DNA from 2 places in the Hydrogenophaga sp. RAC07 genome. Region 1 is predicted to be linked to the other one. Evidence: riboswitches for the same ligand, from Rfam matches in the RefSeq annotation. Region 1 holds a riboswitch; the other holds the start of a gene.
What was found. A riboswitch is a leader RNA that binds a small molecule or an ion and turns the genes downstream of it on or off. The one in region 1 is predicted to bind glycine.
Positions count from the first base shown of each region.

Region 2: another riboswitch for glycine. It lies ahead of BSY239_RS09175 (D-amino acid dehydrogenase); the one in region 1 lies ahead of gcvT (glycine cleavage system aminomethyltransferase GcvT).

Region 1 is NZ_CP016449.1:1,242,692-1,250,224, reverse strand. Features, by position in the region: gene BSY239_RS05830 (peroxidase-related enzyme) at 1-100, shown strand, start outside; gene BSY239_RS05825 (acyl-CoA thioesterase) at 103-525, opposite strand; gene BSY239_RS05820 (DMT family transporter) at 522-1,466, opposite strand; gene BSY239_RS05815 (SDR family oxidoreductase) at 1,467-2,249, opposite strand; gene BSY239_RS05810 (electron transfer flavoprotein-ubiquinone oxidoreductase) at 2,382-4,067, shown strand; gene BSY239_RS05805 (hypothetical protein) at 4,197-4,709, shown strand; glycine riboswitch at 4,741-4,842, shown strand; glycine riboswitch at 4,855-4,959, shown strand; gene gcvT (glycine cleavage system aminomethyltransferase GcvT) at 5,018-6,142, shown strand; gene gcvH (glycine cleavage system protein GcvH) at 6,178-6,549, shown strand; gene gcvP (aminomethyl-transferring glycine dehydrogenase) at 6,572-7,533, shown strand, end outside.
Region 2 is NZ_CP016449.1:1,959,823-1,967,355, reverse strand. Features, by position in the region: gene BSY239_RS09175 (D-amino acid dehydrogenase) at 482-1,732, opposite strand; glycine riboswitch at 1,900-1,994, opposite strand; gene BSY239_RS09170 (tripartite tricarboxylate transporter substrate binding protein) at 2,004-2,996, opposite strand; gene BSY239_RS09165 (M20 aminoacylase family protein) at 3,017-4,192, opposite strand; gene BSY239_RS09160 (LysR family transcriptional regulator) at 4,344-5,243, shown strand; gene BSY239_RS09155 (hypothetical protein) at 5,535-5,897, shown strand; gene BSY239_RS09150 (TolC family protein) at 5,991-7,265, shown strand; gene BSY239_RS09145 (efflux RND transporter periplasmic adaptor subunit) at 7,262-7,533, shown strand, end outside.

The sequences.
Region 1 (7,533 bases):
GTTCTTCGGCCTGTCCAACCGCATGGCCAGCTTCAGCAACATGCAGCCCAACCCGGAGTTTTATGTGATGGGGCGGGTGCCGAAGGCCAAGCCCGCCTGAACTCAGTCCTGCAGGCGCAACCTCAGCCTGTCGGGAATCGGCGCCGACTTCTGCTTCGGAAAATCAACCCACACGGTGGTCGCGCCGCCCGAGGCGTACACCGTCCCGGGGTCGTCGCTGCGCGTCAAGGTGCACCAGGTCTCGAAGCTGCTGCGCCCCACATCGCTGGCAAACATGGTGGCGATCACGTCGCCGGGAAACTCCAGCTGCTTGTGGAAGGTGCAGAAGGCATTGACGATCACCGGGCCCTCGCCCTGCGGGTCGGGTTGGCAGCCGATGCTGCGCATCCACTCGATACGGATCGTCTCGAGGTATCTGAAATAGGTGGTGTTGTTCACATGCCCCATCGCATCCATGTCGCCCCAGCGGATGGGGATGGTCATGCAGAACACTTCTTTCTTCTGCGCGGGCAACTCGAACTTCATCGGTGGGCCTTGATGGAAGCAATGATGCCGAGGACGAACAACGCGCACGCGGCCCACTGCAAGGCAGCAGGCCAGGCGCCGTCCCAGGCGAAGCTGTAGACGAGTCCGAACACGGTCTCGCTCACGATGAGTTGGCCTGCCAGACTGGCGCTGAGCCGGCGGCTGGCCATGTTCCACAGCACCGAGGCCACCCAGGCTGCGCCGATGCCAGTGACCACACATACCGCCACAAAGGTGCCGAAGCCCGGGCGCGACACCAGCGTGGCCAGATCGGTGCCGGCCACCGCCCAGATGGCCAGCGCCCCCACTCCCGCGGCAAGACCGAGCCAATTGGCCCAGACCGTGGAATTGACTTCGGGGTGTCTGGCCAGCCAGCGGGCATTGAGCAGGCCAAACGCGGTCCAAGACAGCATGGCGAGCACCGCGTAAAGAATGCCGAGCCACAGGTTCGTGCCCACGCTTCCGTCCTGCCCGTGCGCCGTCACCTGCATCATCAGCGCCATGCCCGCCACCGTGAGCAACACGCCTGGCACCAACGACCGCCAGCGCAAACCTTTGGGTTTGCCCAACAACATGATCCACAACGGAATGGTGCCGATGATCAGCACCGGCAGCGCCGCGCCCGCGGCCTGGATGGCCAGCACCAGCAGCAGGTAGTAACCGGTGTAGCCCAGCAGGCTGAGCCAGAGCGCCGCGCCCGCCTGGGCCAGCGTGGGGCGTTGCGTGTCACCCCGAAGGGCGGCCCATAGCAACAAAACTACCGACAGCAAACCACACGAGAGGTAGCGCCCCACGGTGAGGTCGATCGAGCTGAAACCGGGTGCAATCAGGGGCGCGATGAAGGTCGTGCCCCAGAACGCGCCGGCACCCAGGCCCGCGAAGATGCCGGTGACCATGCCCGGCGGCCAGCCCGAAGGCCGGCCCAGCACCGCAGTGGTCATTCAGGCTCCGAAACCGTCGTCGGCGGCGATCACCGCGCCGTTGATGAAATGGCTCTCGTTCGAGCACAGCATCACCAGCACCGCGTCCAGATCGGTCGGCACACCCACCCGCTTGCGCGGCAACATGCCGATGAGCTTCTGGCCCTGTTCGGTCTGCCAGTGGTGGTGGTTGATCTCGGTGTCGATGTAGCCCGGGCAGATCGCGTTCACGTTGATGCCGTACTTGCCCCACTCCACCGCCATGGCCTTGGTCATCTGCACCACCGCCGCCTTGCTCATGCAGTACACGCCGATCTGCGGCAGCACCTTCAGGCCGGCCATGGACGCGATGTTGACGATGCGCCCACCCACATAGGTACCGGGCGCCGCACCCTTGGCACGAGCCAGCATGCGCTTGCCCACCTCTTGCGCCACGAAAAAAGCACCCTTGGTGTTGGTGTTGAAGATGAAGTCGTAGTCTTCCTCGCTCACGTCCTGCAGACGCTGCGTGGTGCTCACGCCGGAATTGTTGACGAGGATGTCGATCGCGCCGACCTCCGTTTCGGCGTGTGCCACCGCGGCCTTGATGGAGGCCTGGTCGGTCACGTCCATGGCCACCACGTGGGCGTCGCCGCCTTCGGCTTCGATGTGTGCGCGCAGGGCCATGAGGCGGTCGGTGCGGCGGCTGGCGAGCACCACGGCCGCGCCGGCTTTGGCCAGGGTTTTGGCGAACTGTTCGCCCAGCCCGCCCGATGCCCCGGTGATCAAGGCCACGCGGCCCGACAAGTCCATGCTGTATGCCACGATGCAAGTCCTCAGTAGAAATTAGTACGACCGTTCGATTTTTTGCGGGTGCCGCATAAAATGCTGTCTGTCGAGTGACACGCAAGGCACACTCTGCGCCTTCTTGAAAATCATTATCAGCGAGACCCCCCGATGACCCACGATGAATTGCTGGCCCAGTTCGGCCCCCGCGAAGCCATGGAATACGACGTGGTCGTGGTCGGTGGCGGCCCCGCAGGCCTGTCCACCGCCATCCGCCTCAAGCAGCTGGCCACCGAGAAGGGCAGCGAGATCAATGTGTGTGTGCTGGAAAAAGGCTCTGAGCCCGGCGCGCACATTCTGAGTGGCGCGGTGATGGACCCGATCGCCATCACCGAACTGTTCCCCGACTGGAAAGAACGTGGCGCCCCGTTGCACCAGCCCGTGACGGGCGATGACTTGCTGGTGCTCACCGAGACCGGCGCCACCCGCACGCCCGACTGGCTGATGCCGCGCAACTTCCACAACGACGGTTGTTATGTGATCAGCCTGGGCGCGGTCACCAAGTGGCTGGGCGAGCAGGCCGAAGCCCTGGGTGTGGAAATCTTCCCGGGCTTCACCGCGGCCGAAGTGCTCTACAACGAGGACGGCTCCGTCAAGGGTGTGGCCACCGGCCACCTGGGCCTGGGCAAGGACGGCGAGCCCACCGGCCACTTCCAGCTCGGCATGGAGCTGCACGCCAAGTACACCGTGTTTGCCGAAGGCGCGCGCGGTCACCTGGGCAAACAGCTCATCGCCAAATACAAGCTCACCGAGGGCAAGGACGCGCAGACGTTTGCCATCGGCATCAAGGAGCTGTGGGAAATCCCGGCCGAGAAGGCCAAGCCCGGCCTGGTGGTGCACACCGCCGGCTGGCCCATGGACGCCGACACCTTCGGCGGTGGTTTCCTCTACCACCTCGAAGGCAACAAGGTCACGCTGGGCCTGGTGGTCGGCCTGGACTACCAGAACCCCTGGATGTCGCCGTTCGAAGAAATGCAGCGCTGGAAAACGCACCCCAGCATCCTCGCGCACATCGAAGGCGGCAAGCGCCTGGGCTACGGCGCGCGCGCGCTGAACAACGGCACGCCACAGGCCCTGCCCAAGCTGGTGTTTCCGGGTGGCGCCATGGTGGGCTGCAACGCCGGCTTTCTGAACGCCGCGCGCATCAAGGGCAGCCACGCGGCCATCAAGAGCGGCATGCTCTGCGCCGAAGCCGCGTTTGAAGCGGTGACCGCCGGCCGCCAGAGCGACGAGCTTTCCGGATTCACCGAGCGCTTCGAGAAAAGCTGGCTGCATGAGGAGCTCTGGACCTACCGCAACTTCAAGAACTGGTTCAAGAAGAGCCCGTTGCTGGGCAAGCTCATGACCGGTGTGGAGCACTGGTTCCTGCCCAAGGTGGGCGTGAAGACGCCGCCCTGGACGCTGCACAACACCACACCCGACCACCTGAAGCTGCGCCCGGCCGACGAGATGCCGAAGATCACGTACCCCAAGCCCGACGGCAAGATCACCTTCGACAAGCTCTCCAGCGTGTTCGTGTCCAACACCAACCACGAAGAGAACCAGCCGGCCCACCTCACGCTCAAGAACAACAGCGTGCCGGTGCAGATCAACCTGGCCAAGTACGCCGGCCCCGAGAGCCGCTACTGCCCGGCAGGCGTCTACGAGTACGTGAAGAACGACGACAACACCGACCGCCTGCAGATCAACGCGCAGAACTGCGTGCACTGCAAGACCTGCGACATCAAGGATCCGACGCAGAACATCGTGTGGGTCACGCCCGAGGGGGGCGGTGGACCGAACTACGCGGGCATGTGAGCGAAGTCACGGCCTTCCGGGATTCCTTCGACAAGCCGCCTCCGGGCGGCTTTTTCACGTCTGTGTTTCACCGCGTCGTCACATGGCCTGACCACAGTGCGGGCTTCTGCCATCACACGCTGCCACACCATGCTGAACAAGACCGACAAAGGCCGCGCCGAGCTGCAACCCGGCCAACGCACGCTGGGCCAGCGCGAGCGCGCCGTGCTGCTGGTGGCGGACGGTCGCAAGGCCACGGCCTCGCTGCAGGCGCTCTTTGGAGGCCTGGGCGCCGGGATCGTGCGCGAGTTGCTGGCCCAGGGCTACATCGTTGACGAGGCCCCACCTGCGCCTGCAACGCCATCACCGCAGGAACCGGCGGGCACCAAAGCCTCGGTTGACGCCTTTTCGGGACCGCGTTCACTGGCCAGCGCACGCATGTTTTTGTTCGACATCAGCGAGCGCATGTTCGCTCCACGCCACAAGGAGATGGCTGCGCAGTTCCGGGACGCGTTGCGCGAAGCGCGTGACGCGGCTGCCATGCTGGCGGTGAGCCGCGACATGCTCATGGCCATCGAGGGCATGGCGGGCGCGGCACGGGCCGACGCGATCAGCGAACGCCTGGCCAAGCTGCTGCCCGAATCCACCCTGGAAAGCACCTGAGCAACCCTTTTCAGGATGCCGTCGGCTACACTCGGCCGGGTCAGGAGAGCGCCGCCCCCGAGGTGGCCGCCGAAGGCGCAGGAGGTCACCCATGTGGCCCTGAACGCTCAGGCAAAAGGACTGGCAAACACGGGTCGCGAGGCCGGTGTACCCCCCTGGAGAGAGATCGCTCATCGAGGCGATCCACCGAAGGAGCAAACGCGGCATCGCCCGCGTGAATCTCTCAGGTAAAGCGGACAGTGGGGCAGCGCACGGATGAACCGTGTTCCGCCCCCTTGGGGCCTGCCCCTTTTGCCTGCGAGCCCTCCGTGTCCGACACCGATCTCCTCAAGACCCCGTTGCACGCCCTGCACACCGAACTCGGCGCCCGCATGGTGCCGTTTGCCGGCTACAGCATGCCGGTGCAGTACCCCGCCGGCCTGATGGCTGAACACCACCACACCCGCGCAGCCGCCGGCCTGTTCGATGTCTCGCACATGGGCCAGCTGAGGCTGGTGGGCGCGGATGCTGCCGCGGCCTTCGAGTCGCTGATGCCGGTGGACGTGATCGATCTGGCCGTGGGCAAGCAGCGCTACGGCCTGCTGCTCAACGACGTCGGCGGCATCATCGACGACCTGATGTTCGTGAACCGGGGCACCGACCTCTTCGTGATCGTCAACGGTGCCTGCAAACACGGCGACCTGGCCCACATCATCGAGCGCATCGGCAGCCGCTGCACCGTCGAGCCCCAGTTCGATCGCGGCCTGCTTGCCCTGCAAGGCCCACAAGCTGTGACGGCGCTTCAGCGGCTCGTGCCCGGCGTGGACAAGCTGGTCTTCATGACCGGCGGCGCCTTCAACTGGCAAGGCGCCGACCTCTTCATCACCCGCAGCGGCTACACCGGCGAAGACGGCTTCGAGATCTCGGTGCCGGCTGCGAGCGCCGAGGCCTTCGCCCGCGCCCTGCTGGCCGAGCCCGAGGTGAAACCGGTGGGTCTGGGCGCCCGCAACTCGCTGCGCCTGGAAGCCGGCCTGTGCCTCTACGGCAACGACATCGACACCACCACCACGCCGGTGGAAGCCGCGCTCAACTGGGCGATGCAGAAAGTGCGTCGCACCGGTGGCGCGCGAGCGGGCGGCTTTCCGGGTGCGGCGCGTGTGCTCGCGCAGCTCGATGGCACCGAGCCGTTGCAACGCAAGCGTGTCGGTTTGATCGCGCTCGAACGTGTTCCCGTGCGTGACCACACCGCGCTGCAAACCCCCGGCGGCGAGACCATCGGCGAAGTCACCAGCGGCCTGCTCGGCCCCAGCGCCGACAAGCCCGTGGCCATGGGCTATGTGAGCCCCGCACACGCGGCCTTGGGCACGCGCCTGCACGCCATGGTGCGCGGCAAGCCGGTGCCCATGGAAGTCAGCGCCATGCCCTTTGTGCCCAACCGCTACTTCCGCGGTTGAATCCCTGTCCCTCTTCTTTTTTCAGGAGCTTTCCCATGACCACCAAGTACACCGAAGACCACGAATGGATCAGCGTTGACGGCGACATCGCCACCGTCGGCATCACCGTGCATGCGCAGGACGCGCTGGGCGACGTGGTGTTTGTCGACCTGCCCGAGGTGGGCAAGAGCTTTGCGCAGAAGGACGTGGCCGGCGTTGTCGAGTCCGTCAAGGCCGCGGCCGACGTGTACATGCCCGTGAGCGGTGAAGTGACCGAGGTCAACGAAGCCCTGCGCGCCGACCCCTCGCTGGCCAACAGCGACCCGCTCAAGAGCGGCTGGTTCTTCAAGGTCAAGCTGTCCGACCCGGCACAGGTCGACGCCCTGCTCGACGAGACCGCCTACGCCGCCTTCTCATCCAACGCCTGAACCATTCCGCCGGAGCCTTTCCATGCTGATGCCGTCTGTCAAACCCCTGGATGAACTCGAGAACCCGTCCGAGTTCGTGGCCCGCCACATCGGCATCGGCGAAGCCGACGAAGCGCTGATGCTCTCGGTCATCGGCGAGGCCTCGCGCCGCGCGCTGATCGACGGCATCGTGCCGCGCAGCATCGCGCGCAGCCAGGGCATGCAGCTGCCACCGGCCATCACCGAAGCCGCCGCACTGGTCGAGCTGAAGGCGATTGCCGAGCAGAACCAGCTGCTCAAGAGCTTCATCGGGCAGGGTTACCACGGCACCCACACACCGGGCGTGATCCTGCGCAACGTGCTGGAGAACCCCGCCTGGTACACCGCCTACACGCCCTACCAGGCCGAGATCTCGCAGGGGCGCATGGAAGCGCTGATCAACTTCCAGACCATGGTGTGCGACCTCACCGGCATGGCGATTGCCAACGCCTCCATGCTCGACGAAGCGACCGCCGCCGCCGAGGCGATGACGCTGGCCAAACGCTCCGTGAAAAGCAAGGGCAACACCATCGTGGTGGCGGGCGACTGCCACCCGCAAACCATCGAGGTGGTGCAGACGCGTGCCGCGCCGCTGGGCATCCAGGTGCTGGTGGCCAACTCGGCCGCCGAGTGGAACGCAGCGCTGGCCGACGACGGCTACTTTGCCGTGCTCGCGCAGTACCCGAGCACCAGCGGCCGCATTGAAGACCTGGCCGCCGATGTGAAGACGGTGCAAGGCAAAGGCGCAGCCTTCATCGCCGCCGCCGATTTGCTGGCGCTCACCCTCATCACGCCGCCGGGCGAATGGGGCGCCGACATCGTGGTGGGCACCACCCAGCGCTTCGGCATGCCCATGGGCGCGGGCGGACCCCACGCTGCCTTCATGGCCTGCCGCGACGAGTTCAAGCGCTCGCTGCCCGGCCGTCTGGTCGGTGTGAGCGTGGACGCCCACGGCAACCCCACCTA
Region 2 (7,533 bases), 720 kb from region 1:
GGTGCGTCGGCATTGAGCGCGCTCAAGCGGGTTGTTTGCCGCACCGCACAGACTGCTGGTCAAGTGAATCCGCCGTTGGAAAGGAGCACCGTCGTGAGCCGCATCCTCGTGGTTTATTACTCCCTCAGCGGTCATACCGAATTCGTGGCCCGGCAGATCGCGGCCCGCTGCCACGAAGACCTGGAGCGCATCCAGGACCGCAACCCGCGACAGGGCGTTCTCGGGTACGTACGGTCCTCGTTCACGACTGGCCCTGACCGAACGCGCGGTGCCGCAATGCCAGCGCGATCCGGCCCTGCTGCGTTTCCTGCAGGACATCCAGCGCCAGCCGTCCTCGTCCGTCTCGCTGCCGCCCGCTTCTTGCACCCAACCTGTTTCCAACCGGAACCGATTCGTGTTGTGTGACATCGGGCGCGTTGGCGTCGGGTGCCGGGTGCAGCGGGGCCAGGCGCCACAGCGCTCCATGAACCGGGCAGCTCGGTCACCCCAAGGCCGCCACAGGCACCGCCAAGCCTGAGCGCATGCGTTCCCACTGCGCCACATGCTCGCCGAGCTGGTGCGCCGTGATGGCCGAGAGTGTCCAGCCCAGGTGGCCATGGCCGGTGTTGTAGAACACGTTGGCCTGTCTGCCCGCGCCCACGCGCGGCATCATGTCGGGCATCATGGGCCGCAGGCCGGCCCAGGGTTCCACCCTGCGGGTGCTCACACCCGGGAAACACTGGTTCACCCAGTTCACCAGCGGCCGGATGCGGTCGGCGCGGATGTCGAGGTTGATGCCGTTGAACTCGGCCGTGCCGGCCACACGGAATCGGTCCACACCGAGGCGGCTGGTCACCAGCTTGGTCTCGTCGTCCAGCAAGCTCACCTGCGGCGCGGCGGCCTGACTCTGTTCGTCGTTCAGCATCACGGTGATGGAGTAGCCCTTGACCGGATACACGTTGAGCCGGTCGCCGAGCTGGGCGCCGAGCGCGCGGCTGTGCACGCCGGCACTGATCACCACGGCGTCGGCATTCACCACCTGCCCGTCGGACAGCGTCACCTTCGCGTTGGTGCCGGTGCTGCGCACGCGGGCCACCGTCTGGCCGGTCATGAGATGCACGCCCATCCGTGCACAGGCCTTGCTCAGGCCGTGGGTGAACTTGTGGATGTCGCCGGTGCTGTCGCTCTCGGTGTAGTAGCCGCCGAAGTAGTCGCCTTGCAGGGTGGGCTCGATGGCGCGCATCTCGTCGGGCGTGACGGCGCGGCGCGGCAGGCCGCCTTCGGCCAGCAGCCTGGAGACTTCGCCCGCGTGCTCGAAGCCGGCGCGGTCGCGGTAGATGTGCAGGATGCCTTGGCGCTTCAGGTCGAAGTCGATGCCCTCGGCCCGTGCCCAGCCGAACAGGTGCTCGCGTGCCGCGATGGCCAGGCGCGTGGTGGCCACGGTGTTGCTGCGGTACTTGGGGATGGACGCGACGAACTCGGCGAACCAGCTGAGCTTGTGCCAGCTCGGGGTGGGGTTGACGAGCAGCGGTGCGTCGGCCTTGAACATCCACTTCAGGCCCTTGAGCAGGGTGGAAGGATGGGTCCAGACCTCGGCGTTGGAGGCCGAGAGCTGGCCGCCGTTGGCATGGCTGGTTTCCATGCCCGCGTAGCGGTGTTTTTCAATCAGGGTGACCTGGTGGCCCTGACGGGCCAGGGCGTAGGCGCTGGTGACGCCGGTGATGCCGCCGCCGATGACGATGAGGTGTGCCATGGGAATCTCGCTTGCAGAGTCGTCAAACAATGGAGGACACAGTCCGCACACCGTGTGCGGACCATGACCCCCTCTGTTTGTGACCTGAGAGATTCACCGGCCCCTGGGGCTGGCTTGCTCCTGCGGTGGGCCGGGGGACGAATCCCGGCCACTCTTCAGAGTGTGTTGCGTGTCGACCGGTCCTTTTGCCTGAGAGTTTCCGGGGCGGTTGCTCCTTCGGCGCCAGCCTGCTTTTCAGGCCAGTCTCTCCCGGTCGACGTGTTTGAGGCGCTTATTGTGCCTGCAGCTGGATCGACTTCGCGATGGCGCGGAACTGCTGGATGCCGTCGGCGTAGGCCTGGTCCACCGCCTTGAGTGACAGCGGCTTGGCCAGCAGCTGGCTGTTCGCTTCCAGCGCCTGGTGCACGCCGGGATCGGCCAGCGTTTCGGTGATGGCCTTGTGCAGCGTGGTCACCACCGGCTCCGGGGTGTCCTTCTTCACGAAGTAGCCGGTCCAGATGTTGAAGGTGAAGTTCTTGAGCTGGGTGCTCTCGGTGATGGCGGGGTAGCTCTTCACGTTCTCGAGCCGCTCGCTGTTGAGCATGGCCAGCACCTTGACGCGGCCGCTCTTGTGCATGTCGTCGTACTTCTTGCCGTAGGGCGCCAGGAAAAAGTCGACCTGGCTGGCCAGCAGGTCCTGCTCGGCCGGCGCTGCGCCCTTGTACGGCACATGCACCATGGGAATGCCGGTGACCTTGGACAGGTGCTCGCCGAGCAGGTGGTAGAACGAGCCGGGGCCGACGCTGGCGTAGGTCAGGGGCCGGCCCTGCTGCGCCGCCTTGCGGGCCTGGTCCAGGAACTCGTCCACGGTGCTGGCGGGGAAGTCCTTGCGGGCGAGAAACGCGATCTGCGCGGTGGCGATCATCTGCACCAGACGGAAGTCCTCGCTCTTGAACTTGATGGACGCAATGGCCAAGGGCGCGAGGATGAGTTCGTTGGGTGAACCCTGGAACACGGTGTAGCCGTCGCTGGCACCGTTGAGCACTTTCTGCGCGGCAATCGACCCGCTGGCTCCACCCAGGTTCTCAATGACGACCGGCTGGCCCAGTTGTTTGCCCAGGGTGTTGTTGACCGAGCGCGCGATCACGTCCGACAGGCCACCAGCCGGGTAGGGCACCATCAGCGTCACCGGCCGGGTGGGGTAGCTCTGCGCCTGTGCTGCGCCGGATACGCTGGCCAGGGCGATGGCCGCCGCGGCCACCAGGGTTTTGAAGGGGCTGTTCATGGGTGTCTCCAGTGGGTTGTTCAGGGTGGGTTGGGGGAAAGCAGCGTGTTGACCAGCGCGATCCAGTACGCGGCGCCGGTGGCGATGTTGTGGTCGTTGAAGTCGTAGGCGGGGTTGTGCACCATGCAGGCGCCGGGCTCCTGGCCGGCGCCGTTGCCGATGAACAAATAGCTGCCCGGCACACGCTCCAACATGAAGGCAAAGTCTTCGCTGCCGGTGAGCATGGGGCCCTGGGCCACCACCTGCTCGGGCGGAAAATGCGCCTGTGCCACCGCGAGGGCCAGCTCGGTCTGCCGAGCGTCGTTGACCAGCACCGCGTAGCCGGGGCGCCAGTCGATCTCGGCGCGCACACCGAAGCTCTCGGCCTGCAGGCGAACCAGGTCGCGGATGCGTTGCTCGACGCTGCGACGCACCTGCGGGTCCAGGGCACGCACGCTCAGCTCCAGCCGGGCCGAGGCGGGAATCACGTTGTTGGCCTGGCCCGCGTGCACGGCGCCCACGGTGACCACGGCCGGCTGCATCGGGTCCACATGGCGCGAGACGATGGTCTGCAGCGCCATGACGATGGACGCCGCCGCGACCACCACGTCGGTCGCCTTGTGGGGCATGGCGCCATGGCCGCCCATGCCGTGCAGCGTGACGGTGGCGTAGTCGGAAGAGGCCATCGTCGCTCCGCTGCGAAACACCAGCTGGCCCTGCGCGAAGCCGGGCATGTTGTGCATGGCAAAGATGGCGTCGCAGGGGAAACGCTCGAACAGGCCGTCCTCCATCATCTTCAGGGCGCCACCACCGCCTTCTTCGGCGGGCTGGAAGATCAGGTTGAGTGTGCCGTCGAACCTGCCTTGTGTGGCCAGGTGCTGCGCGGCGGCCAGCAGCATGGCGGTGTGGCCGTCGTGACCGCAGGCGTGCATCACGCCGTGGTGGCAACTGGACCAGTCGGTGCCGCTGTCCTCGACGATGGGCAGCGCGTCCATGTCCGCGCGCAGTCCGATGACCCGCGTGGAGCTGCCGCGGCGCAGCTGGCCCACCACCCCGGTGCCGCCCAGGCCGGTAATCACCGCGTAACCCCAGGCCTGCAGCTTCTGCGCCACCAGGGCACTGGTGCGGTGCTCGTCGAAGGCCAGTTCGGGATGGCGGTGGATGTCGCGCCGCAGTGCGACGAACTCCTGAACTGCAAGATCGCTGAGACGTTCCAAGGCAGGTGCTCCGGCTGAGGGGTCGTGGGAAGCGGCATTCAAAGCCGCTGGCGACCAGGTTTCATGAACTTTGCTGGATGCTAGAAAGCGATGGGCTTAAAGTCCAATGCATTGCAGATCAATGATCAATAACTTTCACTGAGGGCTTGACATGACGCTGGTGCAGCTCAGGCATTTCGTGGTGCTGGCCGAGGTCGGAACGTTTGTGCAGGCAGCGGCGGCCCTGTTCTTGACCCAGCCTGCGCTCACCCGCAGCATCCATGCGCTGGAGGAAGAGTTGGGCGGCGCCTTGTTCGACCGCCTTGGGCGGCGCATTTCGCTGACCCCTTTCGGTGACGAGGTGCTGGTACGCGCAAGGCGTCTGGTGAGCGACGCCGAGGCGCTCAAACAGGCTGGCCAGGGGCTGCACGCGGGTCTCATCGGGCAGCTTCGTGTGGGCCTGAGCTCGGCGCCAGGCGCGCTGCTGAGCACCCCGCTGATGCTGCACATGGCCGAGCACCACCCCCGGTTGCAGCTTCAGATCTCTCGCGGCAACACCGCCGTGCTGCTCCATGCACTACGCGAACAACAACTGGACGCGGCGATCGTCGACATCCGCGACATGCGTCCTTCGGCCGAACTGAAGGTGTCGCTGGCGTTTGAACTGAGCGCAGGATTTCTGGTGAGGCCGAACCACCCCCTGGCGCAACGAGGCGGTCCGGTGGGCCTCGAGGATGTCATGGCCTACCCGGTGGCATCCACGCCCTTGAGTGACGAGGTTGCCCGCATGCTGATTGCCCGCTACGGCCCGCAAGCCAACCCGGACGACATGGTTACGCTGCGCTGCGACGAGACCATGAGCATCGTCGACGTGGCGCGACGCAGCAACGCCATCGTGCTCACCGTCAACGCAGCGGCGGTCGATCTGATCCGGCTGGAGGTGTCACCCAGTCTCGATGCCACGGCGCGGTTCGGGCTGGTCACTTCAGCGAAGCGTCAGGAGGCGCCTGCCCTTCGCATCCTGCGCTCCCAGCTGCCCTGCTGGACAGCCGCTCTCACATGCGCGCCATGACCTGATTCGAAAAGGGGGCTTCGACGGCAACAAGCGCCGCGTGGAGCTTGTTCAGCGTCGGCTGTCTCCGCCGCGGCATGGAGGTGATGCGAAGGCTCGGCACGCACATCAAAGGGACGTGAGAACGCACGCGACCAGAAGGCGTGCGGCATGCCCTGCTGGCGGTATGCATGTTCAACGTGTATGCGTTCTTTGCCCACGGAGATGGATCCGGGGTCGAACCTGGCCGCCTTGCGGGCAGACTTCCCGACCTGGCAAGCGCGGTCGGTGTGTGCACCCTAGAATCCAGCCATGCGCCGCCTGATCATCCTCGTCCTGTGCCTGCTGCTGCCCCTGCAGGGCTTTGCGGTCTGGCAGGCACCTGCGTCACCATGCCCCATGCAGGACATGATGGCCATGGTGGAGGAGGTCGGTGAGACGGCAGACGCCTTGGCCGAGGCCATGGAAGACTGCTGCAACGACATGGCCACCTTTGAGCTCACGGGCCAGCCCTGCAAGAGCGTACAGAGCTGCGCCGCGCCCGCGGCCGGCCTGCTTTCCATCCCATCCCTCGTGGCCCAGACGCCGGCCACCCTGGACCCTCAAGCGCCCGCCTGGCGCAGCCTTCCTCCGGGCGCGACCACGCGCCTCTGGCGCCCTCCCACTTCCGTCTGAACCCCCGCACAGTGCAGGCCACCGCCCGGTGGTGCTGCTGTCGCACGTTGCCAGGGTCTTTGCGCCCGGGCGTGCCTGCTCCGGAGCTCAGCCATGGAACACCTTTCGATTCTTTTCGCACGCGCCGTGCTGGCCCTCGCGGGCTTTCTCGCCGTGCTCCCGCCCGCCATTGCCGATGAGCCCCTGAGCCTGAGCGCCGCAGTGAGCGCAGCTGTGGCCCGCTCGCGCAGCCTCGATGCCCTGAGCGCCGCCGCGCAGGGCGCTCGCGAGATGGCGGTGGCGGCCGCGCAGCGGCCCGACCCGGTGCTGCGCCTCTCGCTGGACAACCTGCCGGTGGACGGGCCCGAGCGCTTCAGCACCACGCGCGACTTCATGAGCATGCGTTCGATCGCCCTCATGCAGACCCTGCCCGGCGCGGACAAGCGCCGCGCGCGAGGCGAGCGCTTCGAGCGCGAAGCCGATGCCGCCCTGAGCGAACGCGCGCAGCGGGTGGCCAGGCTGCAGACCGAGGTGGCGCAGGCCTGGCTGGAGCGGTACATGCAAGAGCAGCGTTGGTTGTTGCTGCAGGCGCAGATCACCGAGGCGCGTGTGCTGGTGCAGACCACCGAGGCGGCTCTTCGCGGTGGTCGCGGCACCGCTTCGGACGCACTGGGCGCGCGCGAGGCGCTGGCGCAAATGGAGCAGGGCTTGATCGGCGCGCAGGCCGATCGCGCCAACGCCCGCCTCACGCTGGCGCGCTTCACCGGTGGTCCGCCCGACCAGCCGCTGGCCAACCCACCGCCCATGCGGCAGACCGCCGCAGCGGTGGATGAAACGGACCCCCTGCGCAAGCTGCCCGATCTCGTTGCGCTGCAGGCGCGCGAGGCTGTGGCCCGGGCCGAGGCCGAAGTGGCCCGCCAGGAGCTCAAGCCCGACTGGAGCGCCGAGGTCATGTTCAGCCAGCGTGGCTCGCAGTTTTCCAACATGGTGTCGATCGGCGTGTCGGTGCCCTTGCAATGGGACCGGCCCCAGCGCCAGCAACGCGAATTCGCCGCGCGCCTGGCGCGTGTGAACGAACTGGAGGCCGAGCGCGAGGAGCAGACCCGCGAGCGGGTGTTGCAGGTGCAGCGCTGGCGGCAGGACTGGCAGGCGGGACTGGCCCGGCTCGCACACCTGGATGCGCAGCGCGAGCCGCTGGCCAGGCAGCGCACCGAGGTTGCCTTGGCCGCTTACCGGGGCGGGGGCGAAGGTCTGGGCGTCGTGCTGCAGGCGCGCCGCGATGCACTGAGCCTGGCCTTGGAGCGCCTCGCGCTCGAGCGTGAAACCGCTGGCCTGTGGGCGCAGCTCGAATACCTGTTCCCCGACACCTCGACAGGAGTGAAACCATGAACAAGACAAGGTCCCTCATTGCGCTGGCCGCTGTGGCCGTGCTCGTTGCCGTGGGCGGTGGCGCCTGGTGGCTGGGCATGCAGCAGGGCATGGGCCACGCGACACCGGTGCCGCAGGCGGTTGCGGCCACCACCACCAGCGACGATCCGTCGCTGTGGAGCATCCCGCAAGGTGAAGAAGCCACGCGCCGGCACATCCGCGAATCGCTCAAGGCGGGAGACGTGGACCCGGCCACGGGCCGGCGCATCCTGAACTACCACGACCCCAT